3 regions of the Arthrobacter sp. LT660 genome follow, and region 1 is predicted to be linked to each of the others. Evidence: predicted binding sites of a transcription regulator. Region 1 holds the regulator's gene; each other region holds the start of a gene.

Region 1 (9,490 bases):
TGACGACCTTGAGCCCCGACTTGGTGCCACCCGGAAGGTCGATTTGCGTGATGTCGCCCGTGACGACGATCTTGGACCCGAAACCGAGGCGGGTCAGGAACATCTTCATTTGCTCCGGCGTCGTGTTCTGCGCCTCGTCGAGGATGATGAACGCGTCGTTGAGCGTGCGTCCGCGCATGTAGGCCAGCGGGGCCACCTCGATGGTGCCGGCGGCGATGAGGCGCGGAATGGACTCGGGATCGACCATGTCGTGCAGCGCGTCGTAGAGGGGGCGCAGGTAGGGATCGATCTTGTCCGTCAGCGTGCCGGGTAGGAATCCGAGCTTCTCCCCCGCCTCGACGGCCGGCCGCGTGAGGATGATGCGGCTGACCTCCTTGGCCTGGAGGGCCTGCACGGCCTTGGCCATGGCGAGGAAGGTCTTGCCCGTCCCCGCCGGCCCGATGCCGAAGATCACCGTGTTGTCGTCGATCGCGTCGACATAGGACTTCTGGTTCACCGTCTTGGGGCGGATGCTTCGTCCGCGGCCCGTCAGGATGTTGAGGCCGAAGACGCCACTTGCGCTGCCCGGGACGGTGGACGGACCATCGACCATGCGGACGAGCTGCTCGACCAGGTGCGCGGAAATGCGTGTTCCGCGGCCCGCGAGGCCGCGGGCTTCGTGGACGACGCGCAACGCCTTGGCGGCATCTCCGGGTTCGCCCCCCACCGTGAGTTCGTTGCCGCGAACGTGCAACTTCGCCCCGGGGTAGACGCCTTCGACGATCCGCAGAACCTCGTCGTGGGCGCCGAGCGTGGCAACCATCTGGTCGGTGGAGTCGAAGTGGACCACTTCAGCCTCGCCGCTCTCCTGTTGTGGCTTCTCGGCGTCCTGAATCATGCTGTCGGCGTCGCCTCCCGTGGCTGGGCGCCGGCGTATCCGGGCCCGGGTCCCGGGCCGTTTCCGGCGCTCTCCCATCCTACTTGAACAGCCCCGCGGGGGCGGCGGCCGCAGGAATTAGTGCACACGCGGGACATATCGGTCGTACAACAGTCCTGCCGCATCCCCGGTCCGGGGTGCGCCCCCGGGCGAGTGCTATGCCAAGCTTGTTGGGCGGCCGATGGTGGCCACCCCGCTATCCCCCCTGAAAAGGACGACCTTGACGACCCCCAAACACCGTAGACGCACGCGTTCCCGCGTGGCCGTCCTGGTGCTTGTCGCGTCCCTGGGCGCCGTGTCGGCCTGCGCTGGGGGCATGGGTGTGCCCACGACGACGATGCCGGAAGGATCCTCGACGACGGCGCGGGTCACGCCGCCGCCGCAGGACGCCGAACCGCTGGAGAAGTTGAGCAGCCACCGCCTCTCGCCCGTGTATTGGCTCGGCGAGCGGGACTTGACCGTCTACCTGTACCGCGAATACCTCAAGGCCGAGGATCAGGGCGACCCGATCACCTCGGCCATCAAATACATGTTGGAGCACACGCCGACCGACACCGACTATTTCAACGTCTGGTCGCCCGCCGCGCGCATCGGTACCTCCATCGACACGAACAATGTGATCACCGTCGATCTTTCGGACGACGCGTTCTCCCGCGAACTCGACCGTGGGCTTGCCGAACGCGCCATCCAGCAATTGGTGTACACGGCCACGGCCGCGGCGGCCAACGCAGGGTTGCTGACAGGCACGACTCCGTCGCGGGTCGCCGTGCTGGTCGACGGGCACACGGGCTACGAGGCCTTCGGCCACATCCCGCTCGATGGACCGATCGAACGAGTCGCCAGTCTCCGGGCGCCCATTTGGGTCATCGATCCGCAAGACGGCGCGACGCGTCCCGCCGGCAAGCTGACCGTCCGCGGTGTTTCGGCGGGATTCACCGGCGGCACACGGTGGGAGGTGCGCCGCACCCGCGACGGGGAACCGGGCGAAGTCGTCTCGCAGGGGGCGCTTGCATTGGGCGCGGGCGAACTTCCGGAGGATGCGTTCGAAATCGTCCTGAACATGCGCCCGGGCGAATACCGGCTGTCCGTGTGGGGCCAGACGGCGCAGGATGCGGAGCGCCTGAGCGAGGACACCAAGGCGCTGACCGTCAACTAGTTCCGGACGGAACCGTCCAGCAGGCCGGCGAGGTGCCGGACCAGCACCAGGGCAGCGGGACCGGCGGTGGACACCCGGAGGACGTTTGTTCCCAGTGATGCCGTCGCGGCGCCGGCCGATACCAGTTTGTCGAGCTCCCCGGGCGCGATGCCACCCTCGGGGCCGACCACCAGCAGTATTTCCACAGGCGGCTTCCCCTGCGCCAGCCGCATCTGGACGACCCGCGACAGGGGCTCCGTGGCGGTCTCGTGGAGCACCACGGTCAGGCGGCCGCCGGGCACTTCCGTACCGCCGCCGGTTCCTTGCGTACCATGGGTGCGGGCCATCGCCGCCAGCTGGTTCGTGTTGACGGGCTCTCCCACCGACGGTTCCCGGGACCGGCGCGACTGCTTCACCGCTGCACGGACGGTCGACTCCCACTTCTGGCGGCCCCTGGCCGCCTTATCGGGCGTCCAACGCACGACGCAACGCTCGGCCTGCCATGGGACCACCCTGTCAATGCCCAGTTCCACCGCGGATTCCACGGCTTGGAGGTCCCGATCGCCCTTCGCCAGCGCCTGAACCAGGACAGTACGGAGGGCGGGAGACGGCTCGACCTCCAAGGTTTCGACGCGGGCCTCGAGGAACCCCTTGGCCGTGGTGACCACGACGCAGGCGGCGCGCCGGCCCCCGCCGTCGACGAGATCGATCCGTTCGCCCTCCCGCACGCGCTTGACCGACACGGCGTGGTGCCCCTCGGGGCCATCCAGCGTCACCGTCTGTCCCGGTGCCGCGTTGGCCAGGGCACCCGGATCGACGAGGAAGGCCTGGTTGCTCATTAGCCGCGGTGGCCAAGCTTGTCGAAGAAGCGGGAGAAGACGCCGCCACGCTCGGAGAGCCGCCCCTCGGCGACCTCCTCGCTGCGCAGCGTCGCGAGCCGCTCCAACAGGTCCCGCTGTTCGGCGTCCAGCTTCGTGGGTGTCTCGACCTGGATGTGCACGATCAGGTCGCCGCGCCCACCGCCGCGAAGCCGTGGAACGCCGAGCTGCGAGAGCCGCGCGGTGTCCCCGGACTGCGAGCCCGACTCCACGCGGATCTCCTGCTTTCCATCGAACGTGTCGAGGTCCAGGTCCGCGCCGAGGGCGGCTGCCGTCATCGGCACGGTCAGCGTGGCGTGCAGGTCGTTGCCCTCGCGTTCGAAGACCGGATGGCGCTTGACCTCGATCTCGACATAGAGGTCGCCGGCGGGTCCGCCGCCGGGGCCGGCCTCGCCCTGCGCCGCGAGGTGGATACGGGTGCCGGTTGCCACGCCCGCGGGCACCTTGAGCTGCTTGCTGACGCGTTCACGCACGCGGCCCTGTCCCATGCACTCGTTGCACGGGCTGGGAAGGGTCGTTCCGAAACCGCGGCAGGCGCTGCACGTCTCAACCGTCATCATCTGGCCGAGGAAGGAGCGAACCGGCCGCTGCACCTGTCCGCGCCCCCTGCAGATGTTGCAGGTCTCCGGCGAGGTTCCCGGCTGGCAGCACGTCCCGTGGCAGGCGGTGCACGTGACGGCGGTTTCCATCTCCAACGGGTAGACGACGCCCTGGACGGCGTCCTTCAGGTCGATCGGCGCGGTGATCAGCGCATCGCGGCCCCGGCTGGTCCGCGAAGCGGGCCCGGCGGCCTGCCCCGTCCCGCCGAAGAACTGCTCGAAGATGTCGTTGAAGCCGTAGCCCGCTCCGGGGCCGGGTCCCGCGGCGTTGCCGTTCTCGTTGCCCGTGGTGTCGTAATTGCGGCGCTTCTCCGGATCCGACAGGACCTCGTAGGCGCGGGTGACGAGCTTGAACTCGTCCGCGGCGCCGTCTCCCGGGTTGACGTCCGGGTGCAGCTTACGCGCAAGCTTGCGGTAGGCCTTCTTGATCTCCTCGGTCGTCGCGCCCTGCGCGACGCCGAGTACGTCGTAGTGGTTGCTCACAGTGTTCGCTGTGTCCTTTCCTGCTTTTCGATGCTTGGTTAACCGGTGGGTCGGCGTTAGCCGGCCAGGATCCGGGAAAGATAGCGGGCGACCGCGCGGACGGCGGCCATGCTGCTGGGGTAGTCCATGCGCGTGGGGCCGAGGATGCCCATCTTGGACGATTGGCCCGGCCCGTAGGCCGTGGCGATCAGTGAGGTCTCAACCAAACCACCGTACGCGTTTTCGCTGCCGATCCGAACCGCGATGCCCCGTGCATCCAATTCCATCTCCGAGAACAACCGCAGCAGCACGACTTGCTCCTCGAGGGCCTCGAGGACCGGGGTAATGGTGAGCGGGAAGTCGCCCGTGGAGCGCGCGAGGTTGGCCGTACCGGCCATCACAATTCGATCGACCACGCTGTTGTCGCCCAGCCCGCCGAGCGCGCCGGCGAGTATCCGTGCGGCCGGGCGGAGCCGAACGGGCACGTTCTCCACGGCGGCGCCCGCCAGCGGCGACAGCTCGGCCAGCTTGCCGCCGGCCGCCATCGCCATGAACGCCGCCTTGATGGTGTGCAGGTCGTCTTCGTTCGTCTCCGCCGGAGTGAGCACAACACGCTGCTCGACCTTGCCCGAAGTGCTGATCAGGACGGCAAGCACCTGTCCGGCGCCGAGCCCCACCAGTTCGATGTGGCGGACAGCCGCGTCGCTGTACTGCGGAACCTGGATGACGGCGACCTGGTGGGTCAATTGCGCCAAAAGGCGAACCGTGCGCTCGAGGACGTCGTCGACGTCGTCCGCGCCTTCGATGAGGGATTGGATGGCGCGGCGCTCCGCGGCGGAAAGCGGCCGCACGTCCTCGATGCGGTCGACGAAACGCCGATACCCCTGTTCGGTGGGGACACGCCCGGAAGAGGTGTGCGGCGCGGCGATCAGACCCTCGTCCTCCAGCGCCGCCATGTCGTTGCGGATGGTCGCCGCAGACACGCCCAGCTGGTGGCGCTCGACAAGAGCCTTCGACCCCACGGGCTCGCGGGAGTGCACATAGTCCTCGACGATGGCCCGGAGCACCTCGAGGCGTCGTGGTTCGGACATCCCTTCCCTCCCGATTCCGTCTCGTGGGCGATGGTTGGACGACGGGGCGGTTTGGCACTCGACGCCGTCAAGTGCCAAGTCTAATACGTTTCGAGGTTGTTAGCATGGTGGCTGCGCGCCGGATGGCCGGATCGCACCGCCGCCCCCGTGGGCGCACCACGAAAGGCTGTGTCAGGCACTGTGAACAACTACGAATGGGGCGCCCGCGAGATCTCGGCCCCGCGACCGAGGAAACTTCGCCAAGTCCCCGCCGCGTTGGGTCTGGTCCTCGAGGACGTGCAGACGGAATGGGTGGGCGAAGTAGTCCGGGTCGAAAAGTCCGGGGGCATGCGGATCGTGGTCCTTGAGGACCGGCGCGGAAAAACCAAGTCCTTCCCGACCGGTTTCGGATTCCTGATCGAGGGCGAGCCCGTCGAGATCGTGGAGCCGGTTCGGGGCGGCACGCCGCCGCGGCCGGCGCGTACGGCGTCCGGTTCGGTGCGGGTCGAGAACCTCAGGGCGCGGACGGCTCGGGCGAGCCGCATCTGGGTCGAGGGCAAGCACGACGCGGAGCTGGTCGAGAAGGTATGGGGCCACGACCTGCGCGTCGAGGGTGTTGTCGTGGAGCCCCTGCACGGCGTCGACGACCTGGCGTCTGCCGTGCGGGAATTCGCCCCGGGGCCGGGGCGGCGGCTCGGCATTCTGGTGGACCATCTGGTGCCGGGCAGCAAGGAAGCCCGGATCGCCGCCGAGTCCATGGCCGTGCCGGGTGCGCGTGGCAACGTCCTGATCGTCGGCCACCCCTACGTCGACGTATGGCAGGCCATCCGCCCTTCGGTGCTCGGCATTCGCGCCTGGCCGGTTGTGCCCCGCGGGACCGACTGGAAAACGGGGATCCTTCGGGGCCTCGGGTGGCCGCATGCAACCCAAGCGGACGTGGCGCTGGGTTGGAAGCGCCTGCTGGCGAGCGTCACGAGCTACGCGGACTTGGAGGCCAGCCTGCTGGGCCGCGTGGAGGAGGTCATCGATTTCCTGACGGCCGAGGGTGGCCCACGCGGGTAGTGACACGGGACAGGCCCGGCGCGCGGAGCGGATCCGCGCCGAACCACCGGCCCGTCGTGCGCGAACCACCGACTTCACGGGATAAACTGGCCGCAATAGGCGACCATGAATGGAGACTCGGGCGTGACCCACGGGTTCAGCGAAAAGGCACGGAACGATTCCGGGGACCGCAGGCACTACGAGGCCTCCTCCCCCTCGCCGTTGCCGTTGTCTCCTTCGGAGGACCGGCAATGGGCAACGATCGCCCACTTCGGATCGATCCTCGGTTTCATTCCGTCGGCAGTGATCTATTTCGTGTACCGCGGGCGCGGCCCGTTCACCGCGCAGGAGTCCAAAGAGGCCCTGAACTTCACGGTGCCGTTGACGGTTTTGGCGATGCTGTCCAACATCCTCACGTTGATCCCGGTGGTCGGGAGCGTCTTCGCGGTGATCGCGGTGGCCATCTGGGTTTACCTGACGGTGAGCGGGGTCGTCGCGGGCATCGAGGTCAACCGGGGCCGGCCATACCGCTATCCACTGAACCTGCGGCTGATCCACTAGCCGGCGGCGTTGGACTCAGAAGTCCAGAAGGCGCCTGACAACGGCGTCGGCCAGCAGCCGGCCGTTCAGGGTCGCAACCACCGTCCCGCGCACGGCCGCCGGCCCTTCGATCAGGCCGTCGGCGATCAGGCCTGCCACCGCCTTCCTTCCCGCCGGGCGCAACTCCGCGGTGGGCATGCCATCGACAATGCGTGTCAGCAACATCGCGCGTTCGAGGTAGCGCGCGTCGTCGTCGGGGGTTTCGCGTCCCGCGGCCGGGGAAACGCCCGCATCGATCCGCTGCTGGTAGGCCGCGGGATGCTTCACGTTCCACCACCGGAGGCCGCCGACGTGGGAGTGCGCGCCGGGACCGGCGCCCCACCAGTCCGCCCCGGTCCAATAGGCCATGTTGTGGCGGCAGCGGGTTTCCTCCGAGCGGCTCCAGTTGCTGACTTCGTACCAGCCGAAGCCCGCGGCCGTGAGCATGGATTCAGCCAACAGGTACTTGTCGGCGTGGTCGTCGTCGTCGATGTCTGGCACTTCTCCGCGTTTGATCTGGGCGGCGAGACGCGTGCCATCCTCGATGATCAGGGCGTAGGCGGAAATGTGGTCCGGCTCGTAGGAGAGCGCGGTCTCCAGGCTGGAGCGCCAGTCGTCGATGCTTTCCCCCGGCGTGCCGTAGATCAGGTCGACGCTGACGGCCAGCCCGGCGTCGCGTGCCCACTGCACGGCGCGGCCCACGCGTTCGGGACGGTGGGTGCGGTCCAGCGTCTTGAGCACGTGGGGCACCGCCGACTGCATGCCGAACGAGACGCGCGTGAATCCGGCGTCGGAAAGAACCCGCAGGGATTCCGGCGTGACGGAGTCCGGATTGGCCTCCGTGGTCACCTCCGCGCCCGGGGCCAGCCCCCAGAGGACGGAGATGCGTTCCAGTACGGACGCAAGGTCCTCGGCAGGCAACAGCGTCGGAGTCCCGCCGCCGAAGAACACGGTCTCGACCCGGCGGTCCGGCAGTCCGGAGCCGGTCAGGACGCGTGCGCCGAACGCCAGTTCGGATCCGACGGCGGCGGCGTAGGTGTCCTGGGTGGCGCCGGAGCCCAGTTCGTGCGCCGTGTAGGTGTTGAAGTCGCAGTATCCGCAGCGCACCGCGCAGAAGGGAATGTGGACGTAGACGCAGAAGGGACGCTCCGCGGCGCCCTCGCCGGACGACGCCGGAAGCAGCCCATTGGCGGGGGCCGGATCTCCCAACGGCAAAACTGAGGGCATCGGGCTACTTCTTGCCCTTGTCCTTGGATTCGTCGGAGGACAGTGCGGCGATGAAGGCCTCCTGCGGCACCTCGACGCGGCCGACCATCTTCATGCGCTTCTTGCCCTCCTTCTGCTTTTCCAACAGCTTGCGCTTGCGCGAAATGTCGCCGCCGTAGCACTTGGCCAGAACGTCCTTGCGGATGGCCCGGATGCTCTCGCGGGCGATGATGCGGGAGCCGATGGCGGCCTGGATGGGAACCTCGAACTGCTGGCGCGGGATGAGCTCGCGCAACTTGGACGTCATCAACGTGCCGTACGAGTAGGCCTTGTCTTTGTGCGTGATGGCGCTAAACGCATCCACCTGCTCCCCCTGGAGCAGGATGTCCACCTTCACCAGATCGGCGATCTGCTCGCCGTCCGCCTTCCAGTCCAGGGACGCGTAGCCGCGGGTCTTGGACTTGAGCACGTCGAAGAAGTCGAAGACGATCTCGGCGAGGGGAAGCCAGTACCGCAGCTCCACACGCTCCTCGGAAAGGTAATCCATGCCGCGCATCTGACCGCGCCGGGACTGGCACAACTCCATGATCGCGCCAACGAACTCGTTGGGAGCCAGAATGGTCGCCGCGACCATCGGCTCGTGGACCTCGAGGATCTTTCCCGTGGGGAACTCGCTGGGGTTGGTGACCGTGACCATGTTGCGGTCGTCCGTCATGACCTCGTACACCACGTTCGGGGCAGTCGAGATCAGATCCAGGTTGAACTCGCGCTCGAGGCGCTCGCGGACGATCTCTAGGTGGAGCAGGCCCAAGAACCCCACCCGGAAGCCGAATCCCAGCGCAACGGAGGTCTCGGGCACGTAGGTGAGGGCGGCGTCGTTCAGCTGCAGCTTGTCCAACGCGTCGCGCAGTACGGGGTAGTCGGAGCCGTCGATGGGGTAGAGGCCCGAGAAGACCATCGGCTTGGGGTCCTCGTAGCCGCCGAGGGAGTCGGCGGCCGGCTTCAACAGGTTTGTCACGGTGTCGCCGACCTTGGAGAGCCGCACGTCCTTCACGCCCGTGATCAGGTATCCGACCTCGCCAACGCCCAGGCCCTTGCTCGGCGTCGGCTCCGGGGAACTGACGCCGATCTCGAGGAGTTCGTGGCTGGCGCGGGTGGACATCATCTGGATGCGCTCGCGCGGGTGGAGTTGACCGTCGACGACCCGCACGTACGTGACGACGCCGCGGTAGGTGTCGTAGACGGAGTCGAAGATCATGGCGCGCGCCGGCGCGTTCGGGTCGCCGACCGGTGGGGGTAGGTCGCGCACGATCTTGTCCAGCAGGACCTCGACGCCGGCGCCGGTCTTGCCCGAAACCCGCAGGACGTCGTCGGGGTCTCCCCCGATGAGGCTGGCGAGCTCGGCGGCGTACTTCTCCGGCTGTGCGGCGGGCAGATCGATCTTGTTGAGCACGGGGATGATGGCCAGGTTGTTTTCCATGGCCAGATACAGGTTGGCCAGGGTCTGGGCCTCGATGCCCTGCGCCGCGTCAACCAGGAGGACGGCGCCCTCGCAGGCGGCCAGCGAGCGGGAGACCTCGTACGTGAAGTCCACGTGTCCCGGC
Region 2 (10,450 bases), 840 kb from region 1:
GAGTCGGTGGACGCGCAGGCGTCCGGGTTCGGCGCCAAGGCCTCCATCCACCCGGGCCAGATGCCCGTCATCCGCCGCGCCTTCACCCCGACCGAGGAGGATGCCGACCGCGCCCGGCGGGTGCTGGCGGCCGCGGAAGAGTCCGGCGGGGCCTTTACGTTCGAGGGGCGGATGGTCGACGAGCCGCTGCTGCGGCACGCCCGCGCGACGCTCGCGCGCGCGGGCCGGAACGCCGGGGGCAAGGAACCGGCGACGGGGGAGACGAGCGCCGGTTAGCGGCCTGCTGCGCGCGCGCCGGGAGTACCCTCGAAGGATGAGGACTCCACTCCAGCCAGGCATCGCGCTCGGGGGACGCTTCGCCCGCGAACTGCCCGAATTGGCCATCCCGTGGGAGGCCGCCGAGGTCGCCGAACCCCGCCTGCTCGCGTTGAACGAGCCGCTGGCCCAAGAACTCGGTCTGGACCCGGCGGCGCTCCGGACCGCGGAGGGCCTGCGCCTCCTGGTCGGCAACGCCGTCCCCGACGGCGCGACTCCGGTGGCGCAGGGCTACGCGGGACACCAGTTCGGATCGTATTCGCCGCGGCTCGGGGACGGGCGCGCGCTCCTGCTCGGCGAGGTCTCCGCGGCAGACGGGACGCTGCGGGACATCCACCTGAAGGGTTCCGGCGCCACGCCGTTCGCCCGCGCCGGGGACGGGCTGGCCGCCGTCGGGCCCATGCTGCGCGAATTCGTCGTCGCCGAGGCGATGCACGCCCTGGGAATCCCCACGACGCGCTCGCTCGCCGTCGTCGAGACCGGGAGCACCGTCCGGCGCGAGACGGAACTGCCCGGCGCCGTGCTGACCCGCGTCGCGGCCAGTCACCTGCGCGTCGGCACGTTCCAGTTCGTCGCCGCCGGCGGGGACACCGACCTGCTCCGCCGGCTGGCGGACTTCGCCATAGACCGCCACTATCCGTGGGCCGCCGGGGAGGAGAACCCGGCCCTCGCGCTGTTCCGGGAGGTCGTCGCGGCGCAGGCGTCCCTGGTGGCGCGCTGGATGCTGGTGGGGTTCGTCCACGGCGTCATGAACACGGACAACATGACCATCTCGGGCGAGACCATCGACTACGGCCCGTGCGCGTTCATGGACGCCTACGACCCGGCCGCCCTGTACAGCTCCATCGACTCGGGCGGGCGCTACGCCTACGGGAGCCAGCCGGTGGTCGCCGAGTGGAACCTCGCGCGGCTCGCGGAGGCGCTCCTGCCGCTGTTCGACGAGGACCGCGACCGGGCGGTGGAACTCGCCGTCGAGCAGCTCGGCACGTTCCGGCCGGCCTACAACGCCGCCTACGCGGCAGTGATGGCGGACAAGCTGGGGCTGCCCGACGACGACGCGACGGCGGCGCTGTCCGGCGAGCTTCCGGCGCTGCTCGCCGGGGCGCGGGTGGACCACACCTCGTTTTACCGCAGCCTCGGCGCCGCCGCCCGGGGCGGCGACGCGCGGTTCCGCGCGCTGTTCCCAGCCGCGGACGCCGGGGACGAAGGGGGCGCGGAAGCCTGGCTGGAACGCTGGAGGCTGTTGGGCCCGGACGGCGACGCGGCGGACCGCGCAAACCCGGCGTATATCCCGCGGAACCACCTCGTGGAGGAGGCCCTCGCCGCGGCGACCGCCGGAGACCTGGAGCCGCTCTCGAAGCTGTTGGACGCGGTGACCGCGCCCTTCGAGGAACGAACCGGGCTCGAGCGCTACGCCGCGCCCGCACCCGAGGATTTCGGAAACTACCGGACTTTCTGCGGAACCTAGCCCATCCCAGCCCAGTCCTGCACCGACCCAGCCCCGCCCGCCCCGCCTCGCGAAGTGGACATAACCACGGGTAATTAACCTAGGAAGTGTCCACTTCGGGGGGTGGGGGAGGGCTATTCGAAGCGGGTGGGGTCTCCCATGCCGACGCGGACCACTTCCGCCGTGCCGCCGGAGAAGTCGACGACCGTCGTCGGCTCGGCGCCGCAGTCGCCGGAGTCGATGACGGCGTCGACCACGTGGTCGAGGCGTTCCTTGATATCCCAGCCCTGGGTCATGGGTTCGTCCTCGTCGGGGAGGAGCAGTGTGCTGGACAGGAGCGGTTCGCCGAGTTCGGCCAGCAGCGCCTGCGTCACCGCGTGGTCCGGGATGCGGACGCCGACCGTCTTCTTCTTCGGGTGGAGAAGGCGGCGGGGGACCTCCTTGGTGGCCGGCAGGATGAAGGTGTAGCTGCCGGGAGTGACGGCCTTGATGCTGCGGAAGACCATGTTGTTGATTTCCACGAACTGCCCCAGCTGCGCGAAGTCCTTGCAGACCAGCGTGAAGTGGTGCTTGTCGTCTAGCCGGCGGATGGTGCGGATCCGGTCCAGCGCGTCCTTGTTGCCCATTTGGGCGCCGAACGCGTAGCAGGAGTCGGTGGGGTAGACGATCAGGCCGCCGGAGCGGAGCATATCCACCGCCTGGCCGATCAGTCGCGGCTGGGGATTGTCCGGGTGCACATCGAGAAAGCGGGCCATCAGCCGAGCATACGCCGGATTTGGCGGGCCCGCCGCGGCTCCGGTACCCTTGCTGGGTACGCCCGCGTGGCGCACGAAGTTCGGTTCTTTAGCTCAGTTGGTTAGAGCGTTCGCTTCACACGCGAAAGGTCGCTGGTTCGAGTCCAGTAAGAACCACCAGCAACGAGGAGGGCCCCCGCCGCGGCGGGGGCCCTCCTCGTTTTGAACCTAGCCGACGGCGGCGACGCGCGCGCCGTCCGGTTACGACCCGTCCGCCATCATGTCCAAGACGAGCGGCTTGACCCTGGTCCCGAGCAGTTCGATGCTGCGGACCATGTCCGCGTGGGGGAGCGAGCCGTTGCTGTACTTGATGTCCAGGCGCGAGAGCCCCAGGCCCTTCGCGGCCCGAACGAACTTCTTGGCCACCGTCTCGGGCGAGCCCGCGAAGAGGTTGCCCGCGGGCCCGGCCGACGCCTGAAAGCGCATTTTCGATGCCGGCGGCCAGCCCCGTTCGGAGCCGAGCTTGTTCATGACGCGCTCGTAGTGCGGCCAGAGGGTGTCCAGGGCCTCCTCGTCGGTCTCCGCCACGAAGCCGTGCACGTGCGCGCCGACTGGTTGCGGCTGGTGCCCGAACTCCTCGAGGGAGCGCCGGTAGAGGCGTCCCAGCCCCTCGAACGCCAGCGGGTCCCCTCCGATGATGGCCATGAACAGGGGCAGTCCGTGCCGCGCCGCGCGGACGACCGATTCCGGGCTGCCGCCGACACCCACCCACGCGCCGAGCCGGCCCGATTCGGTGTTCGGGTAGGCGCGCTGTCCGGACAGTCCCGGACGGGTGGTCCCGTGCCAAGTGAGCGGCTGCTCCGCCAGGAGCTTGGCGAAAAGCGCCAGTTTCTCCTCGAACAGGACCTCGTAGTCCTTCAGGTCGTATCCGAAGAGCGGGAAGGACTCGATGAATGAGCCACGTCCCAGGATCACCTCGGCGCGTCCGTTGGACAGCCCGTCCACCGTGGCGAAACGCTGGAACACGCGCACCGGATCGTCCGAGCTGAGCACCGTCACCGCCGAGCCGAGCCGGATGCGCTCCGTCTGGCCGGCGATGGCACCGAGGACGACCTCCGGGGCGGTCACGGCGTAGTCCGGGCGGTGGTGCTCGCCGACGCCGAAGAAGTCCAGCCCCGACTGCTCGGCGGCGCGTGCCTCCGCGAGGATGTTACGCAGGACCTGGGCATGGTGGAGCGGCTGGCCGTCGGGGCCGTCCGTGACGTCGCCGAAGGTTTCGACGCCGATTTCGAGCTGTTGTCCCATGGATGGACTCCTTTGATATATGCAACTGCATGCAATAACCGGCGTCGCAAGCCGGGTATTCCCCGGCGCGGGGAAAGCCCCGGGGTGCGTCCGGGACGGGCGCTCCGGAGACCGTGACGAAGCACTCGCCGGGGCCGCCCCCTGGGCCGGCTACACCACTGTTTGCCGGTTGTACAGTGGAGTCACCAAGCACCGCAGGACAGGAGACCACGTGTCCCCGAGCAACACCCAGGACACCACCCCCGGAGTGGGCGGAACGCCCGATCCGCACCCGCGCGCCGGGGCGATGCCGCGCGTCACGACGTCGGAAATGAAGCACACCCTGACGCGGCGCACCGAGGCCGTGCTGCCGACCGGAAGCGCCGACCTGCCGGGGTCCCCCGACGACCGCTTGAAGACCGAGCCCGACTGGGACGAGGCGGACCTTCCGGCCGATTCCGAGCCGGCCCTGGATCCGTACCCCGGCGCCCAGCAGCAGGACCGTGGCCGCAAGCCCGCGAGGAACACCTCCAAGAACCGCCTTCTCTGGGGCGTGCCGCGTCCGGGGCCGGGAACGGCTCCCACGGCGCCGATCGATCCCGCCGTCGCCCGGCCCGTCCCCAGGGCCAGCCCGGCTGCCCGTCGCATGCTGGCGCGCCTCATGGAGTCCGAGGCGCCGCCCACGCAGGCGTTCTCCATCGTCGACCGGCTGGTCGGAAGCCCCTATGCGAACCCGACAATCCAGGTCGGCGCCCAGGAGGCCAGCGCGCGCAAGACGCTGGAGTTCGCCCTGGACCTCGCCGAGGCCATGTTCCGCTACGGTGCCGGCGCCCTCGAGGCGGAGACGAGCATCATCGCGGTCACCGCCTCGCTGGGGCTGCGCCACGTGGACGTGGATATCACCAACCAGTCGATCCTCCTGAACTATGCGCCGGCCGACCAGATTCCGCTGACCATCCTGCGCGTGGTCCGTTCGTGGACCAGCAACTACGCCGGCCTGGCGCTGCTCCACCAGCTGGTCTCCGAGATCGTGGCCGGCGGCGTCACGCGGCAGCAGGCGGTGGACCGCCTGGACGACATCACCCACCGGCCCAAGCCGTTCCCCCGCTGGATGGTCACTGCCGCGGGCGGCGGGTTCACGGCCGCGTTCGTCCTGTTCATCGGCGGATCGTGGATCGGTGCGCTGGTTGGTTTCGCGTCATTCTGCCTCGTCACCCAGGTGCTTAAGGTCGCCGGCCGGTGGCGAGTTCCGGAGTTCTTCGCCGTCGGGCTCGGGTCCCTGGCCATGACCAGCATCGCCATGGTCATGTGGGCGCTCAGCGTGCCGATCTCCCCGGCCATCGTCGTGGCCGGCGGCATCATGCTGCTGCTTCCGTCCTCGAGGTTCGTCTCCGCGGTCCAAGACGCGATCAATGGCTTCCCCGTCACGGCGGCGGGCCGTTTCTTCTCCGCCATGATCATCTACGGAGGCATCGTTGCCGGCATCGTCGTGGGGCTGGTGCTCGGCGCGCTTGCCGGCATCGGGGAGCTGGACATCGCCCGGATCGACCAAATCGCGTATCCGACGTGGCTGCTGGTGCTGCTGGTGGGCTTCGCGGTGGCCTGTGCCTCCGTCTTCGAACAAAGCGCCCACAACCTGGTGCTGCCCACCGCAGGCGTCGCGCTGCTGGGGTATCTGGCACTGGTCGGTTCCGAGACGATCGGCGTCGGCCAGCGGCTGACCCCGGCCATAGCCGCCGCCGTCGTCGGAGCGGCGGGGCGTTGGGTCGCCATGAAGATGGGGGCTCCTCAGCTGGTGGTCGCCGTGCCCGCGATCGTCTTTTTGCTGCCCGGGCTGATGATCTTCCGCGCCATGTACGGGATCGCGATCGACAGCGACGACATGACGGCCGGCCTCGTGGAGATGTTCAACGCGTTCACCATCATCCTCGCCACGGCGGGCGGCGTGGTGCTGGGCGACACCATCGCCCGGCCGCTCACCAAGGGCTGGAGCAGCCACGAACGACGCCGGATCCGCCGCCGCTGACACCCTCTTCCACGGCCTCCTCCGGCTACCGCGCGCCGACTTACGACGCCGGCAGGCGCCAATCCACGCCACTCGCGCCCTGCGCGGCGAGCAGTTCGTTGGCGCGGCTGAACGGGCGGGAACCGAAGAAGCCGCGCCGCGCGGACAATGGCGAGGGGTGTGCGCTGTGGATGACAGCGGTGCCGGCCAGCAGCGGTTCGACGGCCTGCGCGTCCCGGCCCCAGAGGATGGACACCAGCGGAAGCCCGCGGCCCGCGAGGGCGGCGACGGCGGCATCGGTCACGGCCTGCCAGCCCAGCCCCCTGTGGGAGCCCGCCGAGCCGGCGGAGACAGTGAGGACGCGATTCAGCAGCAGCACTCCCTGGTCCGCCCAGGCGGACAGATCGCCGTGCGGCGGGGGAGTGGCACCGACGTCGTCCGCCAGCTCCCGGTAGATGTTCGCGAGGCTCCGCGGCAGTGGCCGGACGTCTGGCTGGACCGCGAAGCTGAGCCCGATCGCGTGCCCCGGCGTCGGATAGGGGTCCTGCCCAACGACGAGGACCTTGACGGACTCCAGCGGGCGGGTGAAGGCGCGAAGGATGTTCGTCGGCGCGGGGAGCACGTTCTCGCCCGCTTCGCGCCGCCGCAGGAGGTCGGCCTCGATGGCCTCGATGTGGCCGGCGACGGGCTCGAGTGCGCGGGCCCAATCCGGGGCCATGCCCGCCGCCAAGCGCGGGCCCGCGGGGATGTCCTCGCCCCGCGGAGCTGGCGGCAACGCAAAAAGCGGATGCTGTTCGGGTGCGTCCGGTGAATCGTGCATCCGTTCATTCTGCCGCGCGCGGGGACGGTCCGTTCAAATGACAACCCTGTGATTCGGAACTACCATGGGAGGCGTGCCCCGCGCCCGCGCGGCAGTGGACCGGGAGGAACGTTGTGGCAGCGGAAGAGACCGAACCGGGATTCGCCGTGGATCCCGAGAGCGACCTCGACGAGCGCGCCCAGCGCATGCTGGCACTGGAACGGCAGTGGTGGAAGTACGCCGGTGCCAAGGAGCAGGCCATCCGCGAGCTGTTCGACCTCTCCGCGGCGAACTACTACCAGGTGCTCAACGCGCTTATCGACACCGAGGCGGCGCTCGCGCACGATCCCATGCTGGTGAAGAGATTGCGTAGACTACGTTCAACCCGCCACCGGGCCCGAAGCGCGCGCAGGCTGGCCACGGAGGCGTAGCTGGCGCCGACGTACCGATCAGATCCAAGGACAACGATGAGCAAGTACGCGAACGACGAATTCGACAGGGTTCCGGAGTTCACCGACCGCAACGGGGTCCACCGGGCCGAGACCGCGGGCACCGCCAAGCGCCCGGGCCTGGGCCTGTTGATGGGCGTCGGGGTCCTCGCGCTGCTGGTCGGACTGTTCTCGTTCTTCGTCCTGCCCCAGATGACCGGCACGCCGACCGCTTCCCCCGGGGACTCCGCGGGCGCCCCGGCCGCGAGCTCCGATGCCGCGAACACCAGCGACGCGGAATCCGAGCCCGCCGAGTCCGAGACCGCGGAGTCCGAGACCGCGGAGTCCGAGCCGGTCGAGTCCGAGGCACCGGAATCTGAGTCCGAGGAGCCCGAGGCATCGCCGGAGCCCGAGGAATCCGACGAGCCGGAGGAGTCCAGCGAGGCCGCCGGCGCCGTCGACCGGTCGGCGCCCATCGGCGTCTACAACGGAGCAGGGCGCTCCGGGCTGGCCGGTTCGGTGGCGTCGAGCCTGCGCAACGGCGGGTTCACGTCCATCAGCGCGGCGAACTGGTCCCGGCAGGAAAACGTGTCGGTGGTCTACTTCCGCTCCGAGTCCTCGCGCTCCACGGCCCAGGAGGCCGCACGGGTCCTGGGCATCGCCACGGTCTTCCAAACGCCGAACATCCCCACGGAGATCTCCGTGGTGCTCGGCCGCGACTACAGCTAGTTCCGCCCGGCCAATCCGTGGCGAATTGGGCGCCGCGCTTGCACTCTCGGGGCGAGAGTGCCAATAATTGATTTAGCACTCGGGTGCCGTGACTGCCAAGAGTCCATCGACGACGTCGTATGGGCCACGATCTTTCGCGGGGCGCCGGGTGAACCCCTGGCCAGTTGCAGCGAGGAAGTCCGGTTGGCGTACCGAAAGCGCCACCCGGCTGCCGTCCGTCGCGGGCGTTGCCTCCGGCCCATGAAAACGCATGACTGTCCCGAAAGGACCACAAGCCGCCATGGCCAAGATGATTGCATTTGACGAGGAAGCACGCCGCGGCCTCGAACGGGGCCTGAACACCCTGGCCGACGCCGTCAAGGTGACCCTCGGCCCGCGTGGCCGCAACGTCGTTCTCGAGAAGAAGTGGGGCGCACCCACGATCACGAACGACGGCGTGTCCATCGCCAAGGAGATCGAGCTCGAGGACCCGTACGAGAAGATCGGTGCCGAGCTCGTCAAGGAAGTTGCCAAGAAGACGGACGACGTCGCCGGCGACGGAACCACCACCGCCACCGTTCTCGCGCAGGCGCTGGTCAAGGAAGGCCTGCGCAACGTTGCCGCCGGCGCTGACCCGCTGAGCCTCAAGCGCGGGATCGAGAAGGCCGTCGCGGCAGTGACGGCCGAGCTGGTCGCCTCCGCCAAGGAAATCGAGACCAAGGAACAGATCGCCGCCACGGCGTCCATCTCCGCCGGCGACAACCAGATCGGCGAGCTCATCGCGGAGGCGCTGGACAAGGTCGGCAAGGAAGGCGTCATCACGGTCGAGGAGTCCAACACCTTCGGGCTGGACCTCGAGCTGACCGAGGGCATGCGCTTCGACAAGGGCTACATCTCGGCCTACTTCGTCACCGACGCCGAGCGCCAGGAAACGGTCCTCGAGGACCCGTACATCCTGATCGTCAACTCGAAGATCTCCAACGTCAAGGACCTCGTCGCGGTCCTGGAGAAGGTCATGCAGTCCGGCAAGCCGCTGCTGATCATCGCCGAGGACATCGAGGGCGAGGCCCTGGCCACGCTGGTCGTCAACAAGATCCGCGGCCTGTTCAAGTCCGTGGCCGTCAAGGCCCCGGGTTTCGGCGACCGCCGCAAGGCCATGCTGGCCGACATCGCCATCCTCACCGGTGGCCAGGTCATCTCCGAGGAGGTCGGCCTCAAGCTCGAGACCGCCACCTTGGACCTGCTGGGCCAGGCGCGCAAGGTCGTCGTCACCAAGGACGAGACCACCATCGTCGAGGGTGCCGGCGACGCCGAGGAGATCGCCGGACGCGTCAGCCAGATCCGCGCCGAGATCGAGAACTCGGACTCGGACTACGACCGCGAGAAGCTGCAGGAGCGCCTCGCCAAGCTGGCCGGTGGCGTTGCCGTCATCAAGGCCGGCGCGGCGACCGAGGTCGAGCTCAAGGAGCGCAAGCACCGCATCGAAGACGCCGTCCGCAACGCGAAGGCCGCCGTCGAAGAGGGCATCGTCGCCGGTGGCGGCGTGGCCCTCCTCCAGGCCGGCGAGCGCGCGTTCGCCAAGCTGCAGCTCGAGGGCGACGAGGCGACCGGCGCGAACATCGTCAAGGTTGCCGTCGAGGCTCCGCTGAAGCAGATCGCCTTCAACGCCGGCCTGGAGCCGGGCGTCGTCGCCGACAAGGTCAAGGGCCTGCCTTCGGGCCACGGCCTGAACGCCGCCACGGGCGTCTACGAGGACCTGCTGGCCGCGGGCGTGAACGACCCGGTGAAGGTCACGCGCTCCGCTCTGCAGAACGCCGCGTCGATCGCAGGGCTGTTCCTCACCACCGAGGCCGTTGTCGCCGACAAGCCGGAAAAGGCCGCTGCGGCCATGCCCGGTGGCGACGACATGGGCGGCATGGGCGGCATGGGCGGCTTCTAGCCACCCGCCGCTCCGGCGGCACCACCCGAACGCCCCGGTCGATGACCGGACAACGATGGCCGCGGTTCCCCAGGCGGGGGCCGCGGCCATCGGCGTGATGTGGTCGTTCGAACATGGTTCGGGCCTACGGCGATCCGTTCGCCTGCCGGCGTCGGCTGCGGTGCCGGGGCCTACGGCAGTCGCTCGAGGCCGGCCAGCTCGCTGCGCAGGTTTGCCCTCGCGGACGCTTCCCAGAGTTCCCGGCCGACGGTCGTTCCGTACAGGGGACCCACATCCAAAAGGAACCTCAGGACACCTGCGCGGCCCGCGGCGAATGCCGCGTCCGGAACGTGGGCATAGTCGCGGCGGACGGCCGCGACATAGCGGCCGTACTCCGCCGGGGGACGCGCCAGCACCTCGAGGTCCGCGTCGCACAACAGCCTTCCCGCAGCGTCGTCCGGGGCTGGCCGATGTCCGGCGGTGAGCCGAACCAGCCGTGCCGCCTCGGCCACCTCCGCCGGGGGCAGGCCCGCTCGGCCCAGCAGGCGCTCTGCGAGTTGCGCCGAGTCGTCCTCGTCGGCCCCCGCGACGCCCGCATAGACGGCATCGTGGAACCACGCCGCCAGCCACGGGGCGCGCGGGTGGGCGCCGGCTGACTCTCCCCGCGCCGCCAAAAGATCCAGCGCCCGCAGCACGGCCAGCAGGTGGGCGCGGTCGTGGTAGTGGCGGTGGTCCTCCGACCACCGGATCAGCAGTTCGCGGCCCACGGAGGGAACCGTGGGGACCAGCTTGTCCCAGGAGGCCAGGAGGAT
Region 3 (10,450 bases), 1.8 Mb from region 1:
GCGCCGGGATGTCCCGGCTGCCGGTCCAGCCGGCGGCGATCCCGGGCAGCCTCTTGATCTTCTTTTTCCGTCCCGCTGCCAGCCGGCCCAGGGGCAGCGCCTTCTCGAGCAGTCCCAGGTGCTTCCCGGAGGAGAACGCCCAGGAGGCTCCGGTCATCATGAGGTCCATCTGGTTGGGGATCCGGCGTTCCTTACGTTGCGCCTCGACGTCCTGCGCGCGCAGCTCCACCAGGATCTCGGGGATGTTGATCTTCACGGGGCAGGCGTCATAGCAGGCCCCGCACAGGGTGGAGGCGTAGGGCAGCGAGCCGTTCTCCTCGGACGTGATCCCGGTGAGCAGCGGCGAGAGGATCGCTCCGATCGGTCCCGGGTACGTGGAACCGTAGGCGTGCCCGCCGGTGCGCTCGTAGACCGGGCACACATTCATGCATGCGCTGCAGCGGATGCAGTGCAGCGCGGCGCGGCCCATCTTGTCCGCCAGCGCGGCGCTGCGGCCGTTGTCCAGCATGACCAGGTGCATGTCCTGAGGCCCGTCTCCGTCCGTGGTTCCGGTCCACGTGGAGGTGTACGGGTTCATCCGCTCGCCCGTGGAGGAGCGCGGGAGCAGCTGCATGAACACGCCCATGTCCTCCCACGACGGCAGCAGCTTTTCCACGCCCATCACGGTGATCAGCGTTTCCGGGAGCGTCAGGCACATCCGCCCGTTGCCCTCGGACTCGACGACGCCGAGCGTGCCGGTGTCCGCGATCGCGAAGTTCGCGCCGGAGACGGCCACGCGGGTGTCCAGGAACTTGCGGCGGAGGTACTTCCGGGCCGCGGCGGCCAGCAGCGCCGGGTCGTCGGTGAGTTCCGGGTCGACGCCGGGCATCTCGGCCAGGAAGATGTCGCGGACCTCGGTGCGGTTCTTGTGGATCGCGGGCACCAGGATGTGGCTGGGCTTGTCGTGCCCGAGCTGCACGATCAACTCCGCGAGGTCGGTCTCGAACGCGGAGATCCCCTCCGCCTCGAGGTGCTCGTTCAGCCCGATCTCCTGGGTCGCCATCGACTTGACCTTGACGACGTCGGTGGATCCGGTCGCGCGCACCAGTTCCGTCACGATGCGGTTGGCCTCGGCGGCGTCGCGCGCCCAGTGGATGGTCCCGCCGCGGGCGGTGAAGTTCGCCTCGAACTGCTCCAGCAGCTCCGGCAGCCGCGCCATCACGGCCTCCTTGGTGGCCGAACCGGCATCGCGCAACTGCTCCCAGTCGGAGAGTTCGCCGACCACCTTCAGGCGCTTGTCGCGGATGGTGTGGGTTGCGTGACGGAGGTTGGCGCGCAGCTGCGGCTTGCCGAGCTCGCGCTCGGCGGCGGCCGGGAAGGCCTCGTCGGCGTGCAGGTTGCCGGTGCCGAAGACGGGGAGCGCGGGCATGCCCAGGAACGTGCCGCTCATCGGGACGCCCCCGTCCGCACGGTGGCGCCGCCGTCGTGCGCCAACGGTGCCTCCAGCGTGCTGGCGAGGATCTCGGCGAAGTGCACGGTTCCGGCGTCGCTTCCGGTGCGCGAGAGCCCGCCGCCGATGTGCAGGAGGCAGGAGGCGTCGCCGCCGGCGCAGAGGGAGGCGCCGGTCGATTCGATCGCGGCGGCCTTGTCGACGAGCATCGCGGAGGAGACGCCGGCGTTCTTCATCGAGAACGTGCCGCCGAAGCCGCAGCACTGGTCCGCCTCGGGGAGTTCGACGACGTCGATCCCGCCCACCGTGCGCAGCAGGTCCAACTGCCGGTCGGCCAGACGGAGCAGGCGCATGCCGTGGCAGGAGGGGTGGTAGGTGACGCGGTGGGGGAAGTGCGAGCCGAGTTGCGTTGCCGCGTCCGTGACGCCGAGGACGTCGGTGAGCAGCTGGGACAGTTCGTAGGTCTTCGCTCCGACGGCGGTCGACCGGCCCTCCAGCGCCTGGTCGCCGCAGCGCCGCGCGAGCATCGGGTGCTGGTGCTTCACCGAGGCGACGCACGAGCCGGAAGGCGCGACGGCGACGTCGTACTCCATGGCCTCGAAGGCGGAGACGTGGTTGCGCACCACCGGGAGGGCCTCGTCGAAGTAGCCGCTGTTCAGGTGCATCTGCCCACAGCAGGCCTGTCCGGCGGGAAAGACGACCTCGTGGCCGAGCCGTTCGAGGATGGCCACCGTGGCCCGGGCCGTGCTCGGGTACATGGCATCGACGATGCAGGTGGCGAAGAGTGCGATTCTCATGGAGCGCCTTTCGGGGGATGGGGCTACACACGGCGCCGCCGTGTGGTCAGACCATAGTAGGCACGCCTCCGCAACGGAGTCCAATATCACAGGTCGGGCGACCTTCGCGTGACGCCCCTCACAACATGCAGTAATCCTAGGTTATGCTTCTGTGGTCGGACCATAGTGGTCCGACCATAGTCTCTTCGTCTCGGCGCGGTCATGCGGAATCCCCCACGCAGCGCAAGAATGGTCAGAGAGGACCAGAAACATGGACAACCTAGCCGTACTCGCGCTTCTTGCGCTCTCGCCGATCCTTGTGGTGGGCGTGCTTCTTGCCGGCTTTCGCTGGCCGGCCAAGTACGCCATGCCTGTGGGCTACGCCGTCGCCGTAATGGTGGCGCTGCTGGTGTGGAAGATGGACTTCAGCGGCGTGCTCGCCGCGTCGCTCGAGGGCCTCGTGGTCGCCGGCACCATGCTCTACATCGTGTTCGGCGCGCTGCTCCTCCTCTCGACGCTGACGGTGGGCGGCGCGATGTCCACCATCCGCGCCGGATTCAACAACATCTCCCCGGACCGCCGTATCCAGGCCATCATCATCGGCTGGCTTTTCGGGAGCTTCATCGAGGGAGCCTCCGGCTTCGGCACCACCGCCGCCGTCGTCGCCCCGTTGCTACTGGCGATGGGCTTCCCGGCCATGGCCGCCGTCATGGTGGGCCTGATCGTGCAGAGCACCCCGGTGAGCTTCGGCGCCGTGGGCACGCCCATCCTCATCGGGGTCAACCAGGGACTCGGCGGCGACCCAGCCGTCGCGGAGCGCGTCAACCTGCTCGGCCTGACCATGCCCGAATTCGTCAATGCGATCGGGTTCCAGGTCGCGGCAATCCACGCCGTCATCGGGCTGCTCATCCCGCTGCTCCTCGTCTGCATGCTCACGGGGTTCTTCGGCCCCGAGCGGCGCTTCCGGGACGGCCTGGCCATCTGGCCGTTCGCGCTCTACGCGTCCGTCGCCATGACCATCCCCTCGGTGCTTACCGCCCGGTTCCTGGGCCCGGAGTTCCCGTCGCTGTTCGGCGGACTCGCGGGCCTGGCCCTGGTGATGTTCACGTCCAGCCGCGGGTTCCTGATGCCCAAGGACACCTTCGACTTCGGGCCGGCTTCGGGCTGGGAGGCACGCTGGACCGGCACGCTGGAACCGGCGAAGGCCGCAGACATGTCCGCCCCGATGAGCACGGTCCGGGCCTGGGCTCCGTACGTCCTGATGGGCGTGCTGCTCGTTGCCTCCCGCGTCATTCCGGACCTCAAGGGTTTCCTCACCGGCCTCGCCATCCCCGTCGAGAACATCCTGGGGACGGGTATCACCACCACCGTGCAACCGTTCTACCTCCCGGGATTCATGCTCATTCTCGCCTCGGTGTTCGGTTTCATCCTGCACCGGATGAACGGGACGCAGATCGCCCGCGCGTTCAAGGTCTCCGCGGGACAACTGTTCGGCACCGCCGTCGCACTGCTCTTCGCACTTCCCCTGGTCCGCATCCTCATCCAGTCGGGCCCGGAACTCAACGCCTCGGGCCTCTCCAGCATGCCGGTCACGCTGGCGGAGGCCGCGGCCGCGGTCTCCGGAGGGGCCTGGCCAGCGATCGCGCCGTGGGTGGGTGCCCTCGGCGCCTTCGTCGCCGGATCCAACACTGTGTCCAACCTGACCTTTGCGCAGTTCCAGTTCTCCACCGGCGCCCAGATCGGCGTTCCCCCGGAGACGGTCGTCGCGGCGCAGGCAGTGGGCGGGGCGGGCGGCAACCCGATCTCCATCCACAACATCGTCGCCGCCTCCGCGACCGTCGGGATGCTGGGCCGGGAGGGCGACCTGCTGCGCAAGACCATCATCGTCACCACCTACTACTGCCTGGCCGCCGGTACGCTGGCACTACTCGTTATCCACGGGCTGGGCCTGAACCTCGGAACGGTCATGCTGGTCCTGCTGCTCGCGGGCATCACGCTGGCGATCCGGTGGATGCTCAACCAGAAGCCCCACCTTGCCGTCCCGAGGTCCGCCGGCCGGGCGTCCGGAGACTGATCCCGTGCCACGCAGCGAGGGGCGGGCGCACTCGTTCCCGGCGCCCCCGCCCCTTGTTACGTGGGAAGATGAATCGGTGAACAGCAAGCCCCCCAGACCCCCCAGCCCGCGGGCCTACGAAACCGTGCTCGAGGCGATCGAGGCGGAACTGCGCTCGGGTTCGCTGAAGCTAGGCGACCAGCTTCCGGGCGAGCGGGCCCTTGCCGAGACGCATGGGCTCTCGCGGGCGTCGGTTCGAGACGCCATCCGCATCCTGGACGTGCTCGGCGTCGTGCGCACCTCCACCGGGTCCGGCCCGAACGCCGGGGCGGTCATCGTGTCCCGGCCGGCCGCCGGGTTGGCCGCCGCTCTGCGGCTGCACGTCGCCACCCGCCAGCTGACGGTCGCCGAGATCGTCCAGACCCGCATCCTGCTGGAAACCGGTGCTGCGGAGGCCACGAAGATCGACCCGGAAAACGACGCCACACGCGCGAAACTCGCCGTGGCCGCGGATTTGCTCGAGCAGATGGACGACCCGGCGCTCGGCCGGTCGGATTTCCACGCCCTCGACGCCCGTTTCCACGTCCTGCTTTCTTCACTGGCCGGGAACGCGGTAATCGAGGCGATGATGGAGTCGCTGCGGCTGTCGATCAGCGACTACGTGGCCGAGTCGATCCGCAGCGACGAGGACTGGGAACCGGTCGCGGGCGTGCTGCGCACCCAGCACCACGGCATCCTCGGGGCGGTCTCGGCCGGGGAAGGCCAGCGCGCCTCGAAGCTGCTGCGCGAGCACATCGAATGGTTCTACGCGGAGACCCAGGGCTAGCCGCCACCGCGACGCCTTCTTTCGACGAAGCCAGATGTCCCCCACCCCCGTTTCGACGAGGGTAGATGTCCGAATCCGGGCGGAAACCGACATCTACCTCAGTCGAAACGCAAGGGTGGGGCATCTGGCTTCGGCGAGATCCGGAGGCCTACTGCCCCACGGCCCCCTGTCCGCCGGGGGCCGAGGTCGCCTCGCCCTCGATCTGGTCGGCGCCGTTGTCCCGGCTGCCCGTCTCGACGGCGATCTTGCGCGGCTTCGCGCTCTCGCGCACCGGGATGGTGAGCATCAGGACGCCGTTGTTGTAGTGCGCCGTGATCGCCTCGATGTTGATGCCCTGGCCCAGGTTGAGCTGGCGGACGAAGCTGCCGCCGCGGCGTTCGCGGGTCAGCCACTTCACGCCTTCCTGCTCGCCCAGCGTGCGCTCGGCGCGGATGGTCAGCAGCTGGCCGTCGACGTCGATGTCCACCGATCCCGGATCGATGCCCGGCAGGTCGGCGCTGAGGATGTAGTGGTCGCCCTGGCGGTAGAGGTCCATGGGCACGTCGCGCAGGCGGTTGTCGAACAGCGCGCCGGCCACGCGGTCGAGCTCGCGGAACGGATCGAATGTGTTTGCCATGATGATCAACTCCTTCGTGGGGCACCACCCCGGTGCCGTGTTTCTCGTGTTGTGGGGGTCGATCGACGGTCCTCAAACTTGAGTGCCATCCGCTCAACCCACGATTAAATTAGCACTCTCCGCCGCGGAGTGCCAGTCCCTTTTTGGCTCATTTCTCCCACGGCGAACGACGCATTTCCACCCCCGTGCCCACAGGCTCCGCGCCCCTGTGGTGGGATGGTCCCATGAGACTCGCCACCCTTCGCCACCCGGAATCCGGCGGAACATTCGCCGCCCTCATCGACGGCTCCGCCGCCGTCGAAATAGAGGGGTTCGACGACGTCGGCGCCCTCCTGGCCGCGCCGGCCGCGGAGCGCGAGTCCGCGCTGGACGCGGCCAAGGCAAACGGCGCAAGGCACGACGCCGGCGCCGCCACCTTCGCGACGCTGATCCCCGCCCCGGCCAAGGTCTTCTGCATCGGCCTGAACTACCGCAACCACATCGCGGAAACCGGCAACGAGACCCCGAAGTTCCCGACCGTCTTCACGAAGTTCGCCGAATCCCTCACCGGCCCCACGGACGAGATCGAAATCCCCGCGGAGGACCACCGGATCGACTGGGAGGGCGAACTCGCCATCGTCATCGGCGCGGCCGGCCGGCGAATCCCGGAGGAGGACGCCGAACGGCACATCGCCGGCTACGCGGTGTCCAACGACGTCTCGATGCGCGGCTGGCAGGGCCGCACGCCGGAGTGGACCCAGGGCAAGTGCTGGGAGGCGGCCAGCCCGGTCGGCCCCTACCTCGTGACCCCGGACGAGTTCACCCCCGGCGCCCGAATCACCACCCGCGTCAACGGCGAGGTGGTGCAGCAGGATTCGACGGCGGACCTGGTCTTCTCCCCCGCCGCGCTGGTCGCGTACCTCTCCACGATGGTGACGCTGCGCCCCGGCGACCTGATCCTCACGGGCACCCCGGCCGGCGTCGCCTTGGGCCGGCGCAACGAGCGCGGCCGCCACCCCTGGCTGAAGGCCGGCGACGTCCTGGAGACGGAGATCGAGGGCCTCGGCGCCCAGCGCAACGTCCTGGTCGCGGCGCCCGACGGACACTAGGTACGTGGACCTGGCCGCGGTTGCCGCCGAACTCTTCGGGTCCATGCCCGGCGGGTTCGTCGCCGCGCGGACGGCGGCCGCCAAGGCCGAGCCGGACAAGGTCACCGGCAAGGCCATCCTCGCGCTGCCGAAGCCGTCGACCGCCGCGTGGCTGGTCAACATGCTGGTCCGCCACCGCCGCACGCACGGGAGACCCGACGCGAGGCCGACGCGGTGGAGCGGCGCGCGGAATGGGCCGCATCGCCGTCGTCCGCCCCCTCGCCCGACGTCATAGACGCACCAAGGCACGTCACATCCGGCAACGCGGCACCGCGCCGCGGCCGGAAAAACGTTCCGATTTCACCGAAATCCACCCGCAACCGGGACAAATGTGAACTTTCAGCGTCCTGCGGGAAACCAATACCCCGTATCGCTTGCCACACCGTCCACGTCACCATACGTTTAGGGGAGGGACCCAGCGATGCTGCGAGGCTCCCTGATCGACGATCGCAGCTGTACGCAATATCGAAGGAAGCATCATGGCAACAGGCACCGTTAAGTGGTTCAACGCAGAAAAGGGCTTCGGATTCATCGAGCCGAACGATGGATCGGCGGACGTTTTCGCTCACTTTTCCGCAATCGCGAGCAGCGGCTACCGCTCGCTCGACGAGAACCAGAAGGTCGAATACGACGTCGTGCAGGGTCCCAAGGGTCTGCAGGCAGAGAACATTCGCCCGCTGTAACCCCATAGCTTCACCCGCCGTCAGGCGAGGTTGAACGACGAAAGGCCCCGGAAGCGCCATACGGCGCAACCGGGGCCTTTCCGTTTGTCCGAAAGGCCTAGGCGTTCCAGAGCCCGTAGGAGTCCGCGAGGTCCGCGATCTTCTGCGCGCGGGCCAGCCGCGGGAGGTAGGAGCCGTCGCCGATGGAGGCGCCGGCGGCGTGCGCGGAGAGCATGTCGTGGGCCCAGCTGAGCTCGTCGGTGCTCGGGGACAGGCCGGTGTTGACGTCCTCGACCTGGTTCGCGGAGAGGCAGAGCTTGCCGGTCATGCCCATCGACGCCGTGGTCTGGCAGGCGGCGTGGACCTCTCCCCCGGTCGCGCCGGGAGTGGCCGGGCCGTCGATGGCGCCCGGGAGCTGGCCGACGCGGGAGGCGACCACCAGTTTGCCGCGCGCGTACGCCAGGGCCAGGGGGTCCTCGGAGACGCCGGTGTCCTTGCGGAAGTCGTTGGTGCCGAAGGCCAGCCGGAACGTGCCCGGGGCGGAGGCGATCGCCGTCGCGTTCTCGATGCCGATGGCGGATTCGATCAGCGCGAGCACCGGCGTGCCGGCCTGCAGGCGCATGGCCGTGTAGGTCACCTGTTCCGGCTTCTCCGTCATGGCCAGCATGACGCCGCGCAGGCCCTTGGCCTTGGAGAGGGCTGCGAGGTCGTCGGCCCAGAATTCGGTTTCGAGGCCGTTGACGCGCACCCAGGCGGTCATTCCGGAGTTCAGGGCGTGCACGACGGCGTCGCGCGCCTCGGTCTTCTGCGCCTCCGGGACCGCGGCCTCCATGTCGAAGATGACCGAGTCCGCTTCGGAGGCGAGCGCGGGCGCGTACAGTTCCGGCTTCGCGGCGTTCACCAGAAGCCACGAGCGGGAAAGCTTGGCGGGCAGCGATGCCGCGCGTCGGTTGCGAAGGGACATGCCCCCAGCCTACTCACTCCGCCTTGGGGCGTTCCACCGAGTGTCCCGCCATACGCGTCCTGACTTGCCTCTTCACGCCCTACAGGTGCCCCAGGCCACATGAGGGTGGATGATGAAACCATGTGGTTCGGCTGGATCGAGTTCGATGTCCTCCTCGGCGACGTGCATTCGCTCAAGGAGAAGCGGGCCGCCGTGCGCCCGATCATCTCCGAGGTGCGGCGCCGCTTCGAGGTCTCGGCCGCCGAGACGGGGCACCTGGACCTCCACCGGCGCGCGGGGATCTCCGCGGCCGTCGTCGCCGCGGACCGCGCGCACGTGGTGGAGGTGCTCGACGCCGTCGAGCGCCTCGTCGCGTACCGTCCCGAAGTCGAGCTGCTCAGCGCGCGGAGGCGGATCGGTTCGTCCAAGGACGAATAGGCGGGGACGGATAGGCGGCGCCGCCGCTACGGCTGCGGGGCGAACCCGACCGGAACCACGGTGACCGTCCACACGCTGCCGTCCTTGGCGCTGGTTTCGAAGAGCACCAGCGCGCCGCCTCCGGAACCGGGGTTGTCCCATTCGACGTTCCCGCTGAACGGCCCCATGTCCGGCCCGGATCCACCCATCACGATCCCGGTCCCGAGCGGCTCGTCCCTGCCGTGGGCTCGGACCGCAACCTCGACGGTGGCCTCGAACGCGCGCGAGGAACCGGACAGCGTGACAGGCGAGACGATCTGCTCGCCTGCAGCGGGCGATTCCAGTTGGATTTCCGTGCTCATCGCCCCGAGGGCGTACCAGTTGCCGTCGGACAGTTGCCGCAGCAGCACGGTGGTCACCGCGCCGTCCGCGACCGCGCGGACCTCCAGTTCGCCGGAGCGCGAATCGCCCTGCATGAACTCGCCGTAGACGGGATCGGTGTACCCCGCGAGCTCCTCGGCGAAGCCGGCGGCGGCCTCCTCCGGGTCGCCGTACCGCAGGGTGCCGTCCGGATCGGGCCAGACCACCGTGGCCGCCTCGGCGGCGGGCAACGACGGCGCGGTGCCCGGAAGGTCGGAGGCGGACGCCGTCCGCGACGGGGTCGGCGACTGGCTTTGCGAGGGGGTCGGCGTCGCGGAACCGCCCGCGGAGGTGGGAGCCGCGCTCGAGTCCGGGGGCGGCGTCGTACCAGGGGTTCCGGCGTCCGGTCCGCCCGCCTGCTGCATCAGCAGGACCGCCACCCAGACCAGGGCGGCCACCAGCGCCGCCGCAAGCAGTGCGACGGCTGTCTTCCGGCCACGGCCGGTGGGGGTTGCGTTCTCGCTCATGACGGCACCGTAACCGCTCCCCGTTCGCGCAAACGAGAACGGACAGGGAGCGGTTCGGTGACGTTTCGGCGCGCTCCTGGGCCGTCTCCCGCGGATGAGATCGGCGCACCGCCGTACAGCCGGCGCCACATTGGGCCGCGTCATGCCCCCGCGCGCGGGACCAGCCCGCCCAGGTGCGCTGCCTTTCGCGGAATCGCGGCGCACGCGGGCTCAGGCACCACGCAGCGGGCACCTGCGCAGCTCCAATGTGGCGCCGGCTACCGCGGGAGGCCGGTTACCCCCGGGAGGCCTCGCCCACGGCCTTCGCCACGGCCTCGGCCACGCGCGGATCCAGCGGCGACGGCACGATGAAGTCCGCGCTGAGGTCCTCCTCGGCCAGCGCCGCGATGGCGTGGGCCGCGGCGATCTTCATCTCCGGCGTGATGCGGCGCGCGCCGGCGTCGAGCGCGCCGCGGAAGATGCCCGGGAACGCCAGCACGTTGTTGATCTGGTTCGGGAAGTCTGAACGCCCCGTGGCGACGACCGCCGCGTACTTGGCCGCGACGTCGGGCAGGACCTCCGGGTCCGGGTTGGAGAGCGCGAAGATGATGGCGTCCTCGTTCATCCCCGCCAGGTCCTCCTCCGCGACCTTCGAGGAGGAGACGCCCACCAGAACGTCCGCGCCGTCAAGCGCCTGGCGGATGCCGCCCATGATGTCGTTCTTGTTGGTCTTGG

The links. Region 1 encodes HrcA, which represses chaperone genes, less so after heat shock. Its sites were predicted from a motif close to TTNGCACTCGNNNNNNNCGAGTGCNAA; they were not measured.
Region 2: groL (chaperonin GroEL) is a predicted target of HrcA. The motif match lies at 7,814-7,840, and genes of this name have one in related genera.
Region 3: AC0QSG_RS11155 (Hsp20/alpha crystallin family protein) is a predicted target of HrcA. The motif match lies at 5,810-5,836, and genes of this name have one in related genera.

Annotation. Positions count from the first base shown of each region.
Region 1 covers NZ_CM149651.1:625,935-635,424, forward strand. The annotation lists gene AC0QSG_RS02915 (PhoH family protein) at 1-877, opposite strand, end outside; gene AC0QSG_RS02920 (GerMN domain-containing protein) at 1,137-2,072, shown strand; gene AC0QSG_RS02925 (16S rRNA (uracil(1498)-N(3))-methyltransferase) at 2,069-2,890, opposite strand; gene dnaJ (molecular chaperone DnaJ) at 2,890-4,011, opposite strand; gene hrcA (heat-inducible transcriptional repressor HrcA) at 4,068-5,081, opposite strand; gene AC0QSG_RS02940 (DUF3097 domain-containing protein) at 5,262-6,122, shown strand; gene AC0QSG_RS02945 (DUF4870 domain-containing protein) at 6,228-6,662, shown strand; gene hemW (radical SAM family heme chaperone HemW) at 6,678-7,907, opposite strand; gene lepA (translation elongation factor 4) at 7,912-9,490, opposite strand, start outside.
Region 2 covers NZ_CM149651.1:3,345,973-3,356,422, forward strand. The annotation lists gene AC0QSG_RS15625 (HpcH/HpaI aldolase/citrate lyase family protein) at 1-276, shown strand, start outside; gene AC0QSG_RS15630 (protein adenylyltransferase SelO) at 314-1,783, shown strand; gene AC0QSG_RS15635 (L-threonylcarbamoyladenylate synthase) at 1,897-2,517, opposite strand; tRNA gene AC0QSG_RS15640 (tRNA-Val) at 2,600-2,676, shown strand; gene AC0QSG_RS15645 (LLM class flavin-dependent oxidoreductase) at 2,758-3,801, opposite strand; gene AC0QSG_RS15650 (threonine/serine exporter family protein) at 4,013-5,806, shown strand; gene AC0QSG_RS15655 (uracil-DNA glycosylase) at 5,847-6,605, opposite strand; gene AC0QSG_RS15660 (DUF3263 domain-containing protein) at 6,719-7,015, shown strand; gene AC0QSG_RS15665 (LytR C-terminal domain-containing protein) at 7,052-7,741, shown strand; gene groL (chaperonin GroEL) at 8,022-9,659, shown strand; gene AC0QSG_RS15675 (DUF4031 domain-containing protein) at 9,830-10,450, opposite strand, start outside.
Region 3 covers NZ_CM149651.1:2,411,730-2,422,179, forward strand. The annotation lists gene AC0QSG_RS11135 (lactate utilization protein B) at 1-1,429, opposite strand, end outside; gene AC0QSG_RS11140 ((Fe-S)-binding protein) at 1,426-2,226, opposite strand; gene AC0QSG_RS11145 (L-lactate permease) at 2,477-4,279, shown strand; gene AC0QSG_RS11150 (FadR/GntR family transcriptional regulator) at 4,356-5,084, shown strand; gene AC0QSG_RS11155 (Hsp20/alpha crystallin family protein) at 5,233-5,700, opposite strand; gene AC0QSG_RS11160 (fumarylacetoacetate hydrolase family protein) at 5,925-6,788, shown strand; gene AC0QSG_RS11165 (hypothetical protein) at 6,793-7,062, shown strand; gene AC0QSG_RS11170 (cold-shock protein) at 7,307-7,510, shown strand; gene AC0QSG_RS11175 (HpcH/HpaI aldolase/citrate lyase family protein) at 7,608-8,453, opposite strand; gene AC0QSG_RS11180 (DUF503 domain-containing protein) at 8,574-8,870, shown strand; gene AC0QSG_RS11185 (Gmad2 immunoglobulin-like domain-containing protein) at 8,897-9,736, opposite strand; gene AC0QSG_RS11190 (NAD(P)-dependent malic enzyme) at 10,011-10,450, opposite strand, start outside.